4 regions of the Myceligenerans cantabricum genome follow, and region 3 is predicted to be linked to each of the others. Evidence: riboswitches for the same ligand, from Rfam matches in the RefSeq annotation. Region 3 holds a riboswitch; each other region holds the start of a gene.

Region 1 (3,575 bases), on a different contig from region 3:
CCCACCGGCACGCCGGCCACGGCCGACAGCTCGGCGCCCCACGCCTGCGCCTGCTCGATCGCCTGCGTGAGCGCGGCCTCGGCCTGCGGCGACCCGTCCACACCGACGACGACGCGCCGCACCCCGGGGCCGTCGCCCTCGGTCTCCCGCGCGTCCCCGCCGTCGTGCCCGGCGGAGGTACGGCGCCCGTCGGCGTTCTCGGCCCGGGCGGCGGCGTCGGCCCCGGACCACATGGCGTGCTCCCCCGAGCTCAGCGGGACCACGACGACCGGGCAGTGGGCGTGCGCGGGCAAGGCCGAGGACACCGTGCCGAGCAGCCGTTCGGTGAATCCGCCGCGCCCGCGCGTGCCGACCACGGCGAGCCCGTGGTCCGCGGAGAGCTCGACGAGCACTCCCGCCGCGTCGCCGGTGGCGACCGACGTGGTGACCCGGGCGCCGGCGGCGACGGCACGCTGCTCGGCCTCGTCCAGGACGGCCTTCGCGCCCTCCGCCATGGAGGCGTCGTCGAACGCGGCGTACCCGCCGTCCAGCGAGGCGGCCGTGAAGGAGGGCAGGGTGTAGCTGCTCACGAGGTGCAGGGACCAGCCCACCTTCTCGGCCCAGGCCACCGCCCAGTCGAGCGCATGCATGCTGGCGGCCGATCCGTCGACTCCCACCAGCACGACCTCTGACCGAGTCATCCGCGTCCTCCTCGTCGGCGCGTGCATCGTCGCGGACCCACGCTATCGCAGACGCACGAGAGCCGGGCAGGGACCATGGCCCCTGCCCGGCTCCGCGGGAGGTGTCGGTACCGCGTGGGCGGAAGGATCAGTACCGGATGAAGATCGGGTTGCTCATCCAGATGGTGCGGAACTGGACGGTGTCGCCCGGCTTCGGGGCGTCGATCATGGTGCTGCCGCCGGCGTAGATGCCGACGTGGCCCGGGGCGTAGACGAGGTCGCCGGCCACGGCCTCGGAGGCCGACACCTGCGTGCCGCCGGCCGCCTGGGACGAGGACGAGTGCGGGAGCGAGATGCCCACCTGCGCGTACACGTACGCGGTGAAGCCGGAGCAGTCGAAGCCGCTGGGGGTCGTGCCGCCGGACACGTAGGGCGTTCCCACGTAGCGCGACGCGATCGAGATGATCTCGCTGCCGTTGGCGGATGCCGGGGCGGACGAGGTCTCCGTCGTGGTGGTCGCCGTGGCGGCAGCCTCGCCGGCGGCCTCCTCGGCGGCTGCCGCCGCCGCGGCCTCTTCCGCGGCCTCCTCCTCGGCGGCGAGCTGTGCCTGGTACTCCTCGTTCTCGGAGGCAGGTGTCACGGAGACGACGCCGGACTCGGCGGCCATCTTGGCGTCGCGGGCGACGGTGACGACCGGGGCGGCATCGACGACCGCGCTGGCCTCGCTGCTGAGGGCACCGAGGTCGAGGGCGCTGAGCTTGGTGAGGTCGTCCTTCACGGTCTCGCCGGGCGCGGCCTGCGCGGCCGCGGCGCCGAAGGTCGAGACGAGGATCCCGCCGGCTGCGGCCGCGACGGCGGTGCGTCGGCCGAGCTGGGAGTTCTGCACGAGATCGGTGAGCGGAGTCACGGGACGACGCGCGGAGCGGTGGCGTCCGGCGGCAGTGCGTGCTGTCACGAGTATCTCCAGATCGCCTACGAGGTCAGCTGTCGGGTTCGAGTGGGAGAACACCCGGCCGCGTGTCCCGAAGGCCACGCCGCTTCACCCCAAGGACGCACCCTGGCGCCCAGAATCGGGTCCCCCGCCCCTGTCATACGGATCGTGGGGTCCCCGACCGGTGACAGGGTTCGGCGTCCGCCCGGGGGCTCGTCGACCTTGAGCCGTCGAGCGTGCCGAACCTACCCCAGCGCCGACGGGAATGTCACGCTCCGGCAACGGAAATAGGCCCCACCGACCATTATCGCGACAGATTCCACACATCCGTGACGACGTCGCCCGGTGCCGCGAGCCGCGGCGCACGCCCCGGCGTCAGCCTCGCAGCCGCTCCACCACGTGGTCCACGCACGCCGTGAGGGCCGCGACGTCGTCCGGCTCGACGGCCGGGTACATGCCCACGCGCAGCTGGTTGCGACCCAGCTTGCGGTAGGCGAACACGTCCTGGATCCCGTTCTCTCGCAGGACCGCGATCACCTCGCCGGCATCGACGGTGTCGTCGAGGTCGACGGTGCCCACCACGGTGGAGCGCTCCTGGGGCCGCTCGACGAACGGAGTCGCCCACTCGCGCGACTCGGCCCATCCGTAAAGATTCTGGGCAGACGTCGCGGAGCGCTTCACGGCCCAGTCGAGCCCGCCGTTGCCGAGGATCCAGTCGAGCTGGTCCGCCAGCAGGACCAGCGTCGCGACGGCGGGCGTGTTGAGCGTCTGGTCCTTGCGGGAGTTCTCGACCGCCGCCGTGAGGGAGAGGAACTCCGGGACCCAGCGCCCGCTCGCCTCGATCCGGCCCGCCCGCTCGACGGCCACAGGCGACAGGACGGCGAGCCACAGACCGCCGTCGGCCCCGAAGACCTTCTGCGGCGCGAAGTAGTACGCGTCCGTCTCGGTCAGGTCCACCGGCAGCGCACCCGCGCCCGACGTCGCGTCCGTCAGCAGGAGAGCGCCGTCGCCGGCCCCCGCGACGCGACGGACCGGGGCCATGGCGCCGGTCGACGTCTCGTTGTGCGGTGTGGCGTACGCGTCGACACCCTCGGCGGCGGCGAGGTGGGCGACCGTGCCTGGCTCCGTCTCGATCACCTGCGAGTCCTCGAGGAAGGGGGCGCGCGACGTCGCCTGCGCGAACTTGCCGCCGAACTCGCCGAACACGGCGTGCTGCACGCGGCGCTCCACGAGGCAGAGCGTCGCCACGTCCCAGAACGCCGTGGCCCCGCCGTTGCCGAGCACCACCTCGTACCCGTCGGGCGCGCCGAGCAGGTCGGCCACGCCGCTCCGGATCCGGCCGACCAGGCTCTTGACCGGATCCTTCCGGTGGGAGGTGCCGAGCAGGCTCGGCGTGTCGAGGAGGCGACGCACCTGCTCCTCGCGCACCTTGGAAGGACCGGAGCCGAACCTGCCGTCGGCGGGAAGCAGGTCGGTGGGGATCGTCGTGGCCATCTCTGAACTGTAGTTCGGGACGCCGACACGACCACGGGGTGTTCCACGTTCACGGATAGGCTTGGTCCGGGGCTGAGGCAGAGAACATGGAGTTGACGTGACCGATCTGATCGACACCACCGAGATGTACCTCAAGACGATCTACGAGCTGGACGAGGAAGGCATCACACCGCTGCGCGCGCGCATCGCGGAACGACTCGGGCACTCCGGGCCCACGGTGTCGCAGACGGTCGCACGCATGGAACGTGACGGCCTCGTCGTCGTCACCGGTGACCGGCACCTGGAGCTCACCGAGTCCGGGCACGACAAGGCGATGCGCGTGATGCGCAAGCACCGCCTGGCCGAGCGCCTCCTCACGGACGTCATCAAGCTCGACTGGGAGCACGTGCACGTCGAGGCGTGCCGGTGGGAGCACGTGATGAGCGAGCTCGTCGAGGAGCGCCTGATCGGCCTGCTCGACCATCCCCACGCCGACCCGTACGGCAACCCGA
Region 2 (3,575 bases), on a different contig from region 3:
CGACTGATCGCGACTACGCGAACAAGTACATCGACTTCCAACCTCTGCGGGGAGCAGCGCGATTCTGCCTGATGCCGCGGGCTGTCCTCGCCAAGGACGTCGGCATCGACGACCCGGGTGAGGGCACGGGCGGACTGACGCTGGGCCGCCGCACGGAGACCCGGGAGGGCCTGGATCAGCTCATGGCCATCGCCGAGTCCGCCGGCGGCAGCCCCGACGGGCCGGCGGAGCAGGCAGCGGAGGCAAACTCGAGCCACTTCGCGGACCCGGACGGATTCCGCTGGGCGCTGTCGTCCTCACAGTGATCGGAGCGGTCCGTGGTTCCGCACCCACCCGACGTTGCGATGCGCGACGACCAGGGCGAGGCCCGACGGGCACGGCCGGAGCGGGAGTGCGAGTCGGGCTACTTCGACCGCTCGCTCACCGTGTACGGCCAGGAGGGCGAGCCCTGGGGACGCTGCGGGACGGCGGTCCGGCGGGAGCAGTTCATGAACTGCTCGTCGTACTTCTGTCCGCGCTGCCAGCGCGAGCCACGTTCCTGATCCCGGCGGCGCCGTCGCGCCGCCACGCGGTGAGCTGGTCCGCGAGGAACCGGGCGGCACCGCGGGGCCGCCCGCCCGCCACGTGCGGGGTGAGGACGAGGTTCGGGCAGTCCCACAGCGGTGACCCGGCGGGCAGGGGCTCGGTCTCCATGACGTCCAGCGCGGCGCCCGCGAGGCGGCCCGAGCGCAGCGCGTCGATCAGGGCGGCCTCGTCGACGGTCGCGCCCCGGCCCGCGTTGACGAACCGGGCGTGGGCGGGCAGCCGCGCCAGCACACCGGCGTCGAGTGCGTGCCGCGTGCCCGGCGTGGCGGGCAGCAGGGACACGAGGACGTCGGTCGTGGGCAGCAGCCCGGCGAGCCCGTCGGGCCCGACGACGTCGAACCCGGCGCGCACCCCCGCCGAGCCCGCCACCCCGGTCACTCGGGCGCCGAGCGCGGCCAGCATCGGTGCCAGCCGCTCCGCGATGGACCCGAAGCCCCACAGGACGACGTGGGCGTCGGAGAGCGTCCAGTGGGCGTCCGTGCCGGGCGCGGCCTGGGCGGTGGCCATCTCGCGGGCCCAGCGGTGCTCGCGCTGCGCCGCGAGGGCCTCCGGCAGCCGCCGTACGGACGCGAGCACGAGCATCAGGGTGTGCTCGGCGACGGTCGGGTCGTGGAGGGAGCGCCCGGAGGAGATGACGACGTCGTCCCCGAACCCGGCGGCCAGAGCGACGTCCGGCCCGGCCGACAGCGTCTGCACCCAGCGCAGACGGGTGAGTCGCCGTGCGGCGTCGGAGACGGCTCCGGGCGGGTTGGACCAGGTGACGAGGACGTCGGCGTCGGTGTGCTCGTCGGGGACGGGCGCACGCATGTCGTAGCGGACGACCTCGTCGTCGGACACGCGCCGCGCGCCGTCGGCGAGGAACCGCCGGAAGTCGAGATCGAACGCGACGTCGGGCAGGAGGATCTTCACGCGGGGGACTCTAGTGCCCGGACGCAAGTCACCGGGTGCACGGTACGGCTGACCTGGTGGCCGCCCTACCGCGCACCCGGCGAGCCGCCCGGTGCGAGACCGTGCTCAGGCGACCCGGACGAACGTCGGGTTCGACTGCCACATGGTCGTGTAGCGCAGCGGGGTGCCCGGCTGCACGGCCTCGACGATCATGCCGTCGCCGGCGTAGAGGGAGACGTGGCCCTCGGTCCACACGATGTCGCCGGGCTGGGGGTCGGTGACGACGGTACCGGCGTAGCGCAGGTCGCTCGACGTGCGGGGGAGGCTGACGCCCAGCTGGCCGTACACGTAGCTGACGAGGCCGGAGCAGTCCAGGCCCTCGCCGGGGGTGGAGCCGCCGAGCACGTACGGCGTGCCGACGAGCTCCATCGCGAGGTTCACGGCCTGCTGGCCCGTGGTGCTGCCGGTGCTGGTCGAGGTGGACACCGCTTCGACCTCAGCGGCGGCGGCCTCTGCCTCGGCGGCCGCCTGGGCTTCTGCCTCCGCCTCGGCCTGACGCTGGGCCTCGAGCTCCGCCTGGCGCTGGGCCTCGAGCTCGGCCTGGCGCTTCTCCTCGGCGAGGCGCTCGGCCTCGGCCTTGCCCTCCGCGGTCTCGGCGTACGGGGTGACCTTGATGGTGCTGGTCTCGACGGGGGTCTCGGCGTCCTTGGCGACCTTGACGATGTCGACGAGCTCGTCGGCGAGCGCGTTCGGGACCTTGGCGTCGGCCTTGCCGTAGTCGACGGTCTGCTTGGTGCTGTCGGCGGGCGCGGAGTGGGCGCTCGAGGAGAACACCGAGGCGAGCATGCCGCCGGTGACGGCAGCGATGGCGCCGGTCCTGGCGGCGGCCTCGCTCACGCCGGTCAGGGGGGTGACGGCGGGGCGGTCGGCGCGGTGCCGGCCTCGGCCGGACTGGCGGTTGGTCTCAGACGTGATCGTAGACACGGCTATCTCCTCCTACGCCTGCGAGGTGAGCTGTCGGGTTCGGATGGGAGATGAGATCACCCGGCCTCCGAAGAGGCTTCACCCCAAGGGCCGTCGGCCCGTCCTGCCTGGTTCCCCCGTCCCCGCCATATCTTCGCTGGTCGGATCCGGTGGCGGGGCTCGGCGGCCGGGTCCGGGCCGCGATCTGGGTATCGCGGCCGTGGATGACAGTACAGACGATCTCGTCGGATGTCACGAATTGGTCACGCGAATGTTTTCGTCTGCATTTCGGGCGTGTCGGAAAGGGGGTGTCATCGCTGGTCGTGAGCCTATGGTGGGGGTATGCCGCTCTCCGACGTCGAGCCCCGTGTGGATTCCCCGGACACCGTCGTCCAGCTCATGGAATATCTCGACTACTACCGCGGGACCGTCGAGCGCAAGCTCCGAGGCCTGCGGCCCGAGCGGCTGCACGAGCGACCTCTTTCGTCCGGATGGTCCCCGCTGGAGCTGCTGGTCCATCTGGTGCACATGGAGCGGCGCTGGTTCGTGTGGGGGTTCTTGGCGGATCAGGTGATCGAACCGTGGGGAGACAACGCCGACGGGGACCCGTGCGGCCGCTGGACGGTCCCGGACGGCACGGGTCTCGACGACTGGCTGCCCCGCCTGCACGCCGGCGGTGTCCGCACCCGGGAGATCCTGACCGGCCGCGACCTGGCGGAGCGCGGCGCGGTCGGGGGGCGGTTCGGCCCGGACGAGACGCCGCCCACGCTGCTGTGGATCGGCTTCCACGTCCTCCAGGAGTACGCGCGCCACGCCGGCCACCTGGACGCCGCCCGCGAGCTGATCGACGGCGCTACGGGCGAGTGACCGGTCTTGGCGGCGGGAACCGGCGCGGTCGGTCCTTTCGTGAGTGATCGGCTGTTCGACGTGCCGATCGTTCAAGAAAGGACCGACCGCGCGGGTCCCGTCAGCGGCGGGGGGAGAGGTCGATCCGGTCGTCCGCCAGGGCGGCCGGGACCGGGCGGTGCGTCGCGAGGACGACGGCGGTCCCGGTGGCGCGGGCATGCTGCGCGAGGAGGCGCAGGACGCCGTCGGCGGCCTCCGCGTCGAGGTGCTCGGCCGGCTCGTCGACGAGCAGC
Region 3 (3,575 bases):
CACGCTGATCGGCGACGTCGCCGTGATCCACATGGTGGGCAGGACGACGATCGCGACCCCGAGGAGCGCCACGGTGAGCGCCTGGCGCTGCGTGGCGGGCGAGATCCGGCGGTCGAAGACGTTCGCGTCCTGCTCACCCCGCAGCTCGGACCAGATGACCACCGCCAGGACCGCGAAGGTGGTGACCTTGATGCCGCCCCCGGTGCCCGCCGACCCCGCACCGATGAACATCATGATGATCGTGGCGAGCCACGTCTCGTGGTGCATCTGCGACGTGTCGAGGGAGTTGAAGCCGGCCGTGCGCGGCATGACCGACTGCGTGAACGACGCCAGGACCTTGCCCGGCGTGTCCAGGCCGGCGATGGTCGCCGGGTTGTCCCACTCCGCCGCCAGGACGAACAGCGTGCCGCCGAGCAGCAGGAGCCCCGTCATCCACAGGGTGATCCGCGTGTGCACGCTCAGCCGGCGGAGCCTGCGCCAGCCGTGGCGCGTCCGGACCGCCCGGACCACCTCGGCGATCACTGGCAGGCCGATCCCGCCCAGGATCACCGCGACGCTGATCGGCAGGCACACCCACGGGTCGGCGGCGAAGCCCATCAGGGAGTCGCTGAACAGGGAGAACCCCGCGTTGTTGTAGGCCGAGACCGCGTGGAAGACGCCCTGCCACACGGCGGTCCCGAGCGTCATGTCCGAGGCGGTGCTGAACCGGACGATCAGGATCGCGGCGCAGGCGCCCTCCACGGTCAGCGCGATCCACAGGACGCGCTTCATCACACCGCGCACGTCGCCCAGGCCGACGCTCCGGGTCGAGGCGGCCGCGACGAGCCGCGAGCTCAGGTCCAGCCTGCGGGTCAGCAGGACGCCCAGCAGCGACGCCACGGTCATCACGCCGAGCCCGCCGATCTGGATCAGCACGGCGATCACCGCCTCACCGAACCCGGACCAGAACACCGGGGTGTCGGTGACGATCAGGCCGGTGACGCAGGTGGCCGACGTCGCCGTGAACAGCGCCTCGACGAAGGTGGCCCGCTCACCCGACGCCGCGACGGGCAACGAGAGCAGGACGGTCCCCACTGCGATCGTGGCCAGGAACCCGAGCGCCACCATCTGGCCGGGGCGACGGCGGAGGGAGGCCGCGCTGTTCGTCTCCCGCTCGGCGGGTGAGTTGCGGAATCGCACGTCTCACGACCTTAGCCCCATCCGGCCGCCGTCGACCGCGGGGTCGCGCTCCCCGCGCCGGCGTCGTCCCCGGAAGGTCGCACGACGACGAGCGCCGCGGGGCCGTCGGGCAGGGGAGCCGACGGCGCCGCGGCGCTCGGAGAACGATGTGCGTGCGGGACGCGAACGCGTCAGATCACGCGGATGAAGACCGGGTTGGACTGCCACATCTCGGTGTAGCGGCCGGGGAGGCCGGTCTCGTACCACTCCATGACCATGCCGTTGCCCGCGTACAGGGCGACGTGGCCGGGGCTCCAGACGATGTCGCCCGGCTGCGGGTCGTAGACCTGGTAGCCGGAGTTGAGCATCGCGGACGAGGAGTGCGGCAGATCGATGCCGTACAGGCCGTACACGTACTGGATGAAGCCCGAGCAGTCGAAGGCGCCGGGGCTGGAACCGCCCCAGACGTACGCGCCGGACAGGTAGCTGAAGGCCGTGTTCGTGATCTGGACGTTGAGCGGCGTGGGCGGCGGCTCGGGGGCCGGGGTCACCTCGACGAGACCTTCGACGGCGGTGCCGCCCTCGGCGGTGACGGTGGCGCCCTCGACATCGAGCTTGGCATCGTGGCTGACGGTCACTGCCCGCGCCTGGTTCACGGCCTGTCCGGCGGTCTCCTTGAGCGCGTCCAGGTTGAGGCCGTCCATCTTGGCGGTGGTCTTGACGTCGGTGGACGCCGGGGCCGCGTGGCTCGTCGTGGCGAACGTCGAGACCAGAACGCCTCCGGCGGCGACGGCGAGCGCGCCGCGGCGAGCAACCGTGCTCGCGTTCTCGGACGCGGTACGAGCGATCATCGTGATGGGGGTTGTTGCCTTGCGGTCCGCTCGATGGCGTCCGCGCTGGGTGGCGTTGGTCACCGTTGTTCTCCTGTACCGCCTACGAAGTGAGCTGTCGGGTTCGGGTGGGAGATGCTCACCCGGCCGAGCAGTTGGGGGTTCTGCTCGGCTTCACCCCGAGGACGCCGGCCCCTCGGAACACCGTGTGGTCCGCTGGTCCGTCGCCCGGAGATGGTTCCCCCGCCCCTGCCACGGTCATCCTGGGTCACGATGCGGTGGCAGGGTTCGGCGTCCGCGTCGCGACTCCACCTATTCCGGTGGAGCGAGACTCAAGGTACACACCTTCGTCGAAAAAGTCACGAACGTGTCACGCACAACGGGAATCGGCATGGGATGGCCGTTTTTGCCGGACATTCCGACAATTCTGGCGACACCTGTCACGCGGGTTCCGCTACCGTGCGCGCCATGTCCAACGGCGTGACCGACACGGAGACCAAGACGACAGAGGCCATCGATGTCCCCGCCCGGATCTCGGGGTGGTGGATGCTCCTGATGAGCGCCGTCGTGTGGTGGGTGATCGGCTTCCTGCCGTGGATCCTGCACGAGATCTACCAGGCCCTGGGCTTCCAGCCGACCACGCTCGAGGAGATCGACGGCTTCACGCCGCTGCCGCTCGCCGCCGAGGACGCCGTCGCCTCCCTGGTGACGATGAGCGTGATCGGGGGAGTGCTGGCGGGAGCCTGCGCGCGTCTCGCGCGGCATCGGGGTGGTGGTGCGGCGGCCGCCGTGCTCGGCACGCTTCTCGCGCTGGTTGCCGCCGGAGGCGTTTCCTGGTGGCAGATCGGCTCGGCGGACGGTGCCGACGACGCGAAGGCGAACGCCCTGCTGGCCGTGGCCGTCGGGGGGACCGTCCTGGGCCTGGTGCTCGGCCTGCTGGCCGGGCTCGCGCCGGCGCCTCTGCGTGCCGCGGCCTTCGCGCTGCCGGTCGTCCTCGCCGACGGCTGGCTGTGGGGCCTGCTGCCCGGGCAGGCCGCGGTGCCGCAGGGGACCTGGTGGATCTTCGCGGTGGTGCTCGGTGTCGCGCTCGGGCTCGGCGTGGACCGCAACCCGTTGCAGATGCTCGGCTGGCTCCCGGCGGCGGGCCTCGTGTGGGTGCTGCAGGCCGCCGGCCCGGTCTTCGACGCGGTGGGCGGGTACTTCGCTCCCGGGGCCGCGCCGCTCTCGATCCCCGTGGTGCTCGGCGCCGCCTGGGAGCCCTTGCTCGGCACGACCTTGTCCAGCGACGGTCATGACCTCGGCGGCTGGGTGGTCGGACTGCTGCTCGGCGTCGCGGTCGCCGGACTGCGGCTGACCCGCGGCGCGCCGGACGAGGAGGACGACGAGGAGTACGACGAGCTGCGCGCCTTCGCGCGGTGAGAACTCCGGCCGCCGACGGCGGGACCTGGCACGAGAGGCCGGGTGCCCGCCGTCGGGCGGCCGAGGTGGTGAGGGCCTTCAGGCGACCCGGACGAAGGTCGGGTTCTGCTGCCACATGGCGCGGTAGCTCAGCGGGGTGCCGTAGCTGACCGCCTCGACCACCATGCC
Region 4 (3,575 bases), on a different contig from region 3:
CGAGGCGGTTCGTCAGGGCGAGGTGGTCCTCGACGTCGAGCTCGTGGTGCACGACGCCGTCGCCGGGTGCGGCGAGCGTCCCGAGGACCCGTGCCGTCGAGCGGCACGCCGCGCACACCTGCGCGGAGAACTGCACGAACGTGACCCGTGTCCCGACGCCCACCCCCCGGGACGCCCAGTCGACCTGCCCGCCGTCGCCGGCGGCTCGCGGTGCGCGCACCGCTCCCTGCCGTCGCGACCACGCCACGCCGACCACCACCGTCAGCGCGACCACACCACCCAGCAGCAAGATGTCCATCGCCGTCTCCGTCCGCCCGGCCGTCGAGGCCGGAGATGCTGATCTCCGCACAGCATCACATCAACATCGTCATGGTGAACCATCGTCTTGATCTATGGACAGCCGACGCCGCCGGCCGCCCGCGCCCGGGGCGCGCTCACGTCGAGGAGGTCGGTGACGAGACGCAGGAGGTCGGCCCGGTCACGGACGGGGAGGTGAGCGACCAGCTCGTCCATGGCGTCGGTGACACCGTCCTGGAAGTCCTGCGCGGCACGTCTGCCGTCGTCGGTGAGGCGTACGTCGATGGCGCGGCGGTCTCCAGGGACGGGTTCGCGGGCGACCAGGCCGCGCCGCTCGGCGCGGTCGACCAGGCCTGTCAGGGCGGCCTTCTCCACGCCGGTCGCGCGGGCGAGCTCCGCCATGCGCAGGGACCGGTGCCGGAGCTGGAGCACCATGCGGGCCTGCACGACGCTCAGGCCGTGCGCGGCAGCCACGTCGCTCATCACCTCGTACACGCGGGCGGCGAGCCGGGCCAGCGGGGGCAGGCCGACGGGATCACCAGGGTGGCAGGCGCCGGTCTCGGGTGTCACGACGACCAACAGTACACACTCATGATAGTTAATTCCGTGTACAGTCATCGCCATGGACGACAACGGCTTCACGTACCCGCACGGCACCCACGGCGCCCGACAGCCCCGGGGCGCACTGCTCGCCTGGGCGAACAGGCTCGTCGCACGCTGGGCCGGCAAGAGGTCCCGCCCGGTAGGGGGCATGAAGATGCTCGCCCTGCACACCGTCGGCGCCAGGTCCGGACAAGCGCGGCAGACCCCGGTCACCCGGTTCGACGGCGGCGACGGCACGTGGCTCGTGGTGGCCTCCGCCGCGGGCGCCTCGGGGAACCCGGCCTGGTACCACAACCTCGCCGCGCACCCGGACCAGGTCGCGGTCGACGTCGGCGGGAAGCACCTGGCGGTCACCCCCGCCGAGCTGTCGGGTCAGGAGCGCGCCGCGGCCTGGGAGCAGATCGTCACCGAGGTACCCCGGTTCGCGCACTACGGGACCGCCACCGACCGGCTCATCCCCGTCATCCGCCTCACCCCGAGACCCTGACCTCCGGCCGCGCGAGGTTCCGGCTCGTCACGCGCGGATCCTGGTAACCCGCCCGGCGCGCCGCGCGCCGGTGGTTTCGGCGTCGATCTGGCCGGCGAACCGCGACCGGGAAGACACATCGCTTCCGAGAGGGCCTCCGGGGAGCGTCCGGCCTGGTCGCCGCTCTGCCGCCCGTGCCCGACACGGCTCGCGAGCCCACTACTCATGTCCGACAATCCCGTCAAGCACCACGCCGATTGACGCGAGGTCCGTAACGCGATTGTGACTTTCGGGCCCATCAGGGTTACCGTCAGTCTCGCTCGCGGTAAATCTCGCGGGCGCTCGAGGCGGACGCCGAACCCTGTCACCGCCCCGGGGCAACTGCACCGAACAGATGACAGGGACGGGGGAACCACGAAGTGGGCACCATCGGTGTCCTTGGGGTGAAGCCGCACAGGTAGGACCGCGGCCGGGTCATTCTCCGATCCGAATCCGACAGCTCACCTCGCAGGCGTCGGGAGAACCGAACGTGACGACACGCACGCCCGGGCGCCATCGTGCTGCCCGCACCCCCATCACCCCACTCACCCCCCTCACGCGCGCCGCGGCACGCGGCATCTCGACCACGGCCCGCCGCGGCGCGGTCGTCGCGGCCGGCTCCGGCCTGCTCGTCTCCCTGCTCGGCGCCCCCGCGGACGCCACGCCGGCCGGCGACCACGACACGAGCACGGCCGAGCTCGAAGCGGTGGCCCAGGGCCTCCGGCAGGAGGGCCTGGAGAAGGCGGCCCTCCAGGGGGCCACGCTCCCGGACCTGACCCTCCAGGCCGAAGCCGTACCGGCACAGGCCGCCCAGGAGGCGGCCACCGCGCCGACCGTGAAGGTCGCCGCCGACAGCACCTTCGCCGTGGAGACGGGAACGATCAAGGTGACGCCGGCGCCCGAGCCCGAGCCGGAGCCCGAGCCCGAGCCCGTCGTCGCGGCACCCGAGCCCGTCGAGGAGACGGCCGCACCCGCCGTCGAGGAGCCCGCCGCACAGGAGGAGGCCGTCGCCGAGGAGCCCGCCGCACAGGAGGCGCCCGCCCCCACCACCAGCTCCGACATCCTCTCCATCGCCAAGCAGTACATCGGCGTCCCGTACCTCTGGGGCGGCTCGACCCCGGCAGGCTTCGACTGCTCAGGGTTCACGTCCTACGTCTACGCCCAGGTCGGCATCAGCCTGCCGCGCACCTCCTCGGAGCAGCGCTACGCCGGCACGGTCGTCTCCCGGGCCGAGGCCCAGCCGGGCGACCTCATCTGGTCCCCCGGCCACATCGCCATCTACGCGGGCGGCGACATGCAGGTCGAGGCCCCTGTCCCGGGCCAGACCGTGCGCTACACCTCGATCTGGCAGTCGAGCCCGACGTTCATCCACGTCGGCTGACACCGGACGCGCAGCACGGGGTGGGTGCCGGAGCACTCACCCGAGGGGGCGCCGCAGGCTCGGCAGACCTGGTCCGCGCCTGGCGCTCCCGCTCGGCGAAGGCCCGCACCGTCACGGTGCGGGCCTTCGTGCGTGCGGGCCTTCGTGCGTGCGGGCCTTCGTGCGTGCGGGCCTTCGCGTGTGCCGGTCCTCACACATCCCGGCGCCGGCCCGCGGAGGATCCCGGTCCCGCGGCGCCCGGCCCGGTACGGTGCCGGACATGCCCACGCTGCTGAGCAACCCGCGCCTCGCCGCGGTCGCCGCCCGCGGCGTCCAGGCGCTGCAGTCCGCCGCCGGGCGGCGGCTCGCCGAGGCCGCGCGCCACCGCCTGCCCGAGTACCCGGGCACGCCCGAACCCCTCACGATCCCCACGCCGCACGGGGAGGTGCGGGCCTGGGCGTACCGGCCCCCGGAGGCGGCTGACGCAGGGCTCCTCCCACCGGTGCACGTGAACCTGCACGGCGGCGGGTTCGTGCTCCGCGGCCCCGCCCAGGACGACCCGTGGTGCCGGCTGCTCGCCGCCGAGGCCGGCGTCGTGGTGCTCAACCTCGACTACGACGTCGCCCCGCAGGCGCCGTTCCCCCGGCCGGCGCGCCAGGCGTACGGCGTGCTGGGCTGGGCAGCCGAGGCCGACGCCGACCACGGCTGGGACGGGCAGCGGCTGACCGTCGGCGGGCAGAGCGCCGGTGGCGCGCTCGCCGCGGCGGCGGCCCGGCTCGCGCTGGAGAACGCGTATCCTCGCGTCGCGCT

The links. A riboswitch is a leader RNA that binds a small molecule or an ion and turns the genes downstream of it on or off. The one in region 3 is predicted to bind cyclic di-AMP.
Region 1: linked by a shared signal. The riboswitch ahead of ACYU96_RS15470 (C40 family peptidase) and the one ahead of ACYU96_RS17545 (C40 family peptidase) in region 3 are both predicted to bind cyclic di-AMP.
Region 2: linked by a shared signal. The riboswitch ahead of ACYU96_RS00745 (C40 family peptidase) and the one ahead of ACYU96_RS17545 (C40 family peptidase) in region 3 are both predicted to bind cyclic di-AMP.
Region 4: linked by a shared signal. The riboswitch ahead of ACYU96_RS13435 (C40 family peptidase) and the one ahead of ACYU96_RS17545 (C40 family peptidase) in region 3 are both predicted to bind cyclic di-AMP.

What each region holds. Positions count from the first base shown of each region.
Region 1 is NZ_BAAHAJ010000011.1:187,955-191,529, forward strand. Features, by position in the region: gene ACYU96_RS15465 (universal stress protein) at 1-680, opposite strand, end outside; gene ACYU96_RS15470 (C40 family peptidase) at 808-1,614, opposite strand; cyclic di-AMP (ydaO/yuaA leader) riboswitch at 1,614-1,800, opposite strand; gene serC (phosphoserine transaminase) at 1,966-3,084, opposite strand; gene ACYU96_RS15480 (metal-dependent transcriptional regulator) at 3,182-3,575, shown strand, end outside.
Region 2 is NZ_BAAHAJ010000001.1:155,498-159,072, forward strand. Features, by position in the region: gene ACYU96_RS00730 (VOC family protein) at 1-305, shown strand, start outside; partial or broken gene ACYU96_RS00735 (DNA-formamidopyrimidine glycosylase) at 399-542, shown strand; gene ACYU96_RS00740 (NAD(P)-dependent oxidoreductase) at 487-1,494, opposite strand; gene ACYU96_RS00745 (C40 family peptidase) at 1,600-2,457, opposite strand; cyclic di-AMP (ydaO/yuaA leader) riboswitch at 2,458-2,619, opposite strand; gene ACYU96_RS00750 (mycothiol transferase) at 2,779-3,303, shown strand; gene ACYU96_RS00755 (amino acid ABC transporter ATP-binding/permease protein) at 3,404-3,575, opposite strand, start outside.
Region 3 is NZ_BAAHAJ010000013.1:68,237-71,811, forward strand. Features, by position in the region: gene ACYU96_RS17540 (TrkH family potassium uptake protein) at 1-1,179, opposite strand, end outside; gene ACYU96_RS17545 (C40 family peptidase) at 1,350-2,072, opposite strand; cyclic di-AMP (ydaO/yuaA leader) riboswitch at 2,075-2,292, opposite strand; gene ACYU96_RS17550 (hypothetical protein) at 2,457-3,407, shown strand; gene ACYU96_RS17555 (C40 family peptidase) at 3,486-3,575, opposite strand, start outside.
Region 4 is NZ_BAAHAJ010000009.1:957,304-960,878, forward strand. Features, by position in the region: gene ACYU96_RS13420 (thioredoxin family protein) at 1-298, opposite strand, end outside; gene ACYU96_RS13425 (MarR family winged helix-turn-helix transcriptional regulator) at 391-867, opposite strand; gene ACYU96_RS13430 (nitroreductase family deazaflavin-dependent oxidoreductase) at 920-1,387, shown strand; cyclic di-AMP (ydaO/yuaA leader) riboswitch at 1,741-1,894, shown strand; gene ACYU96_RS13435 (C40 family peptidase) at 1,896-2,786, shown strand; gene ACYU96_RS13440 (alpha/beta hydrolase fold domain-containing protein) at 3,046-3,575, shown strand, end outside.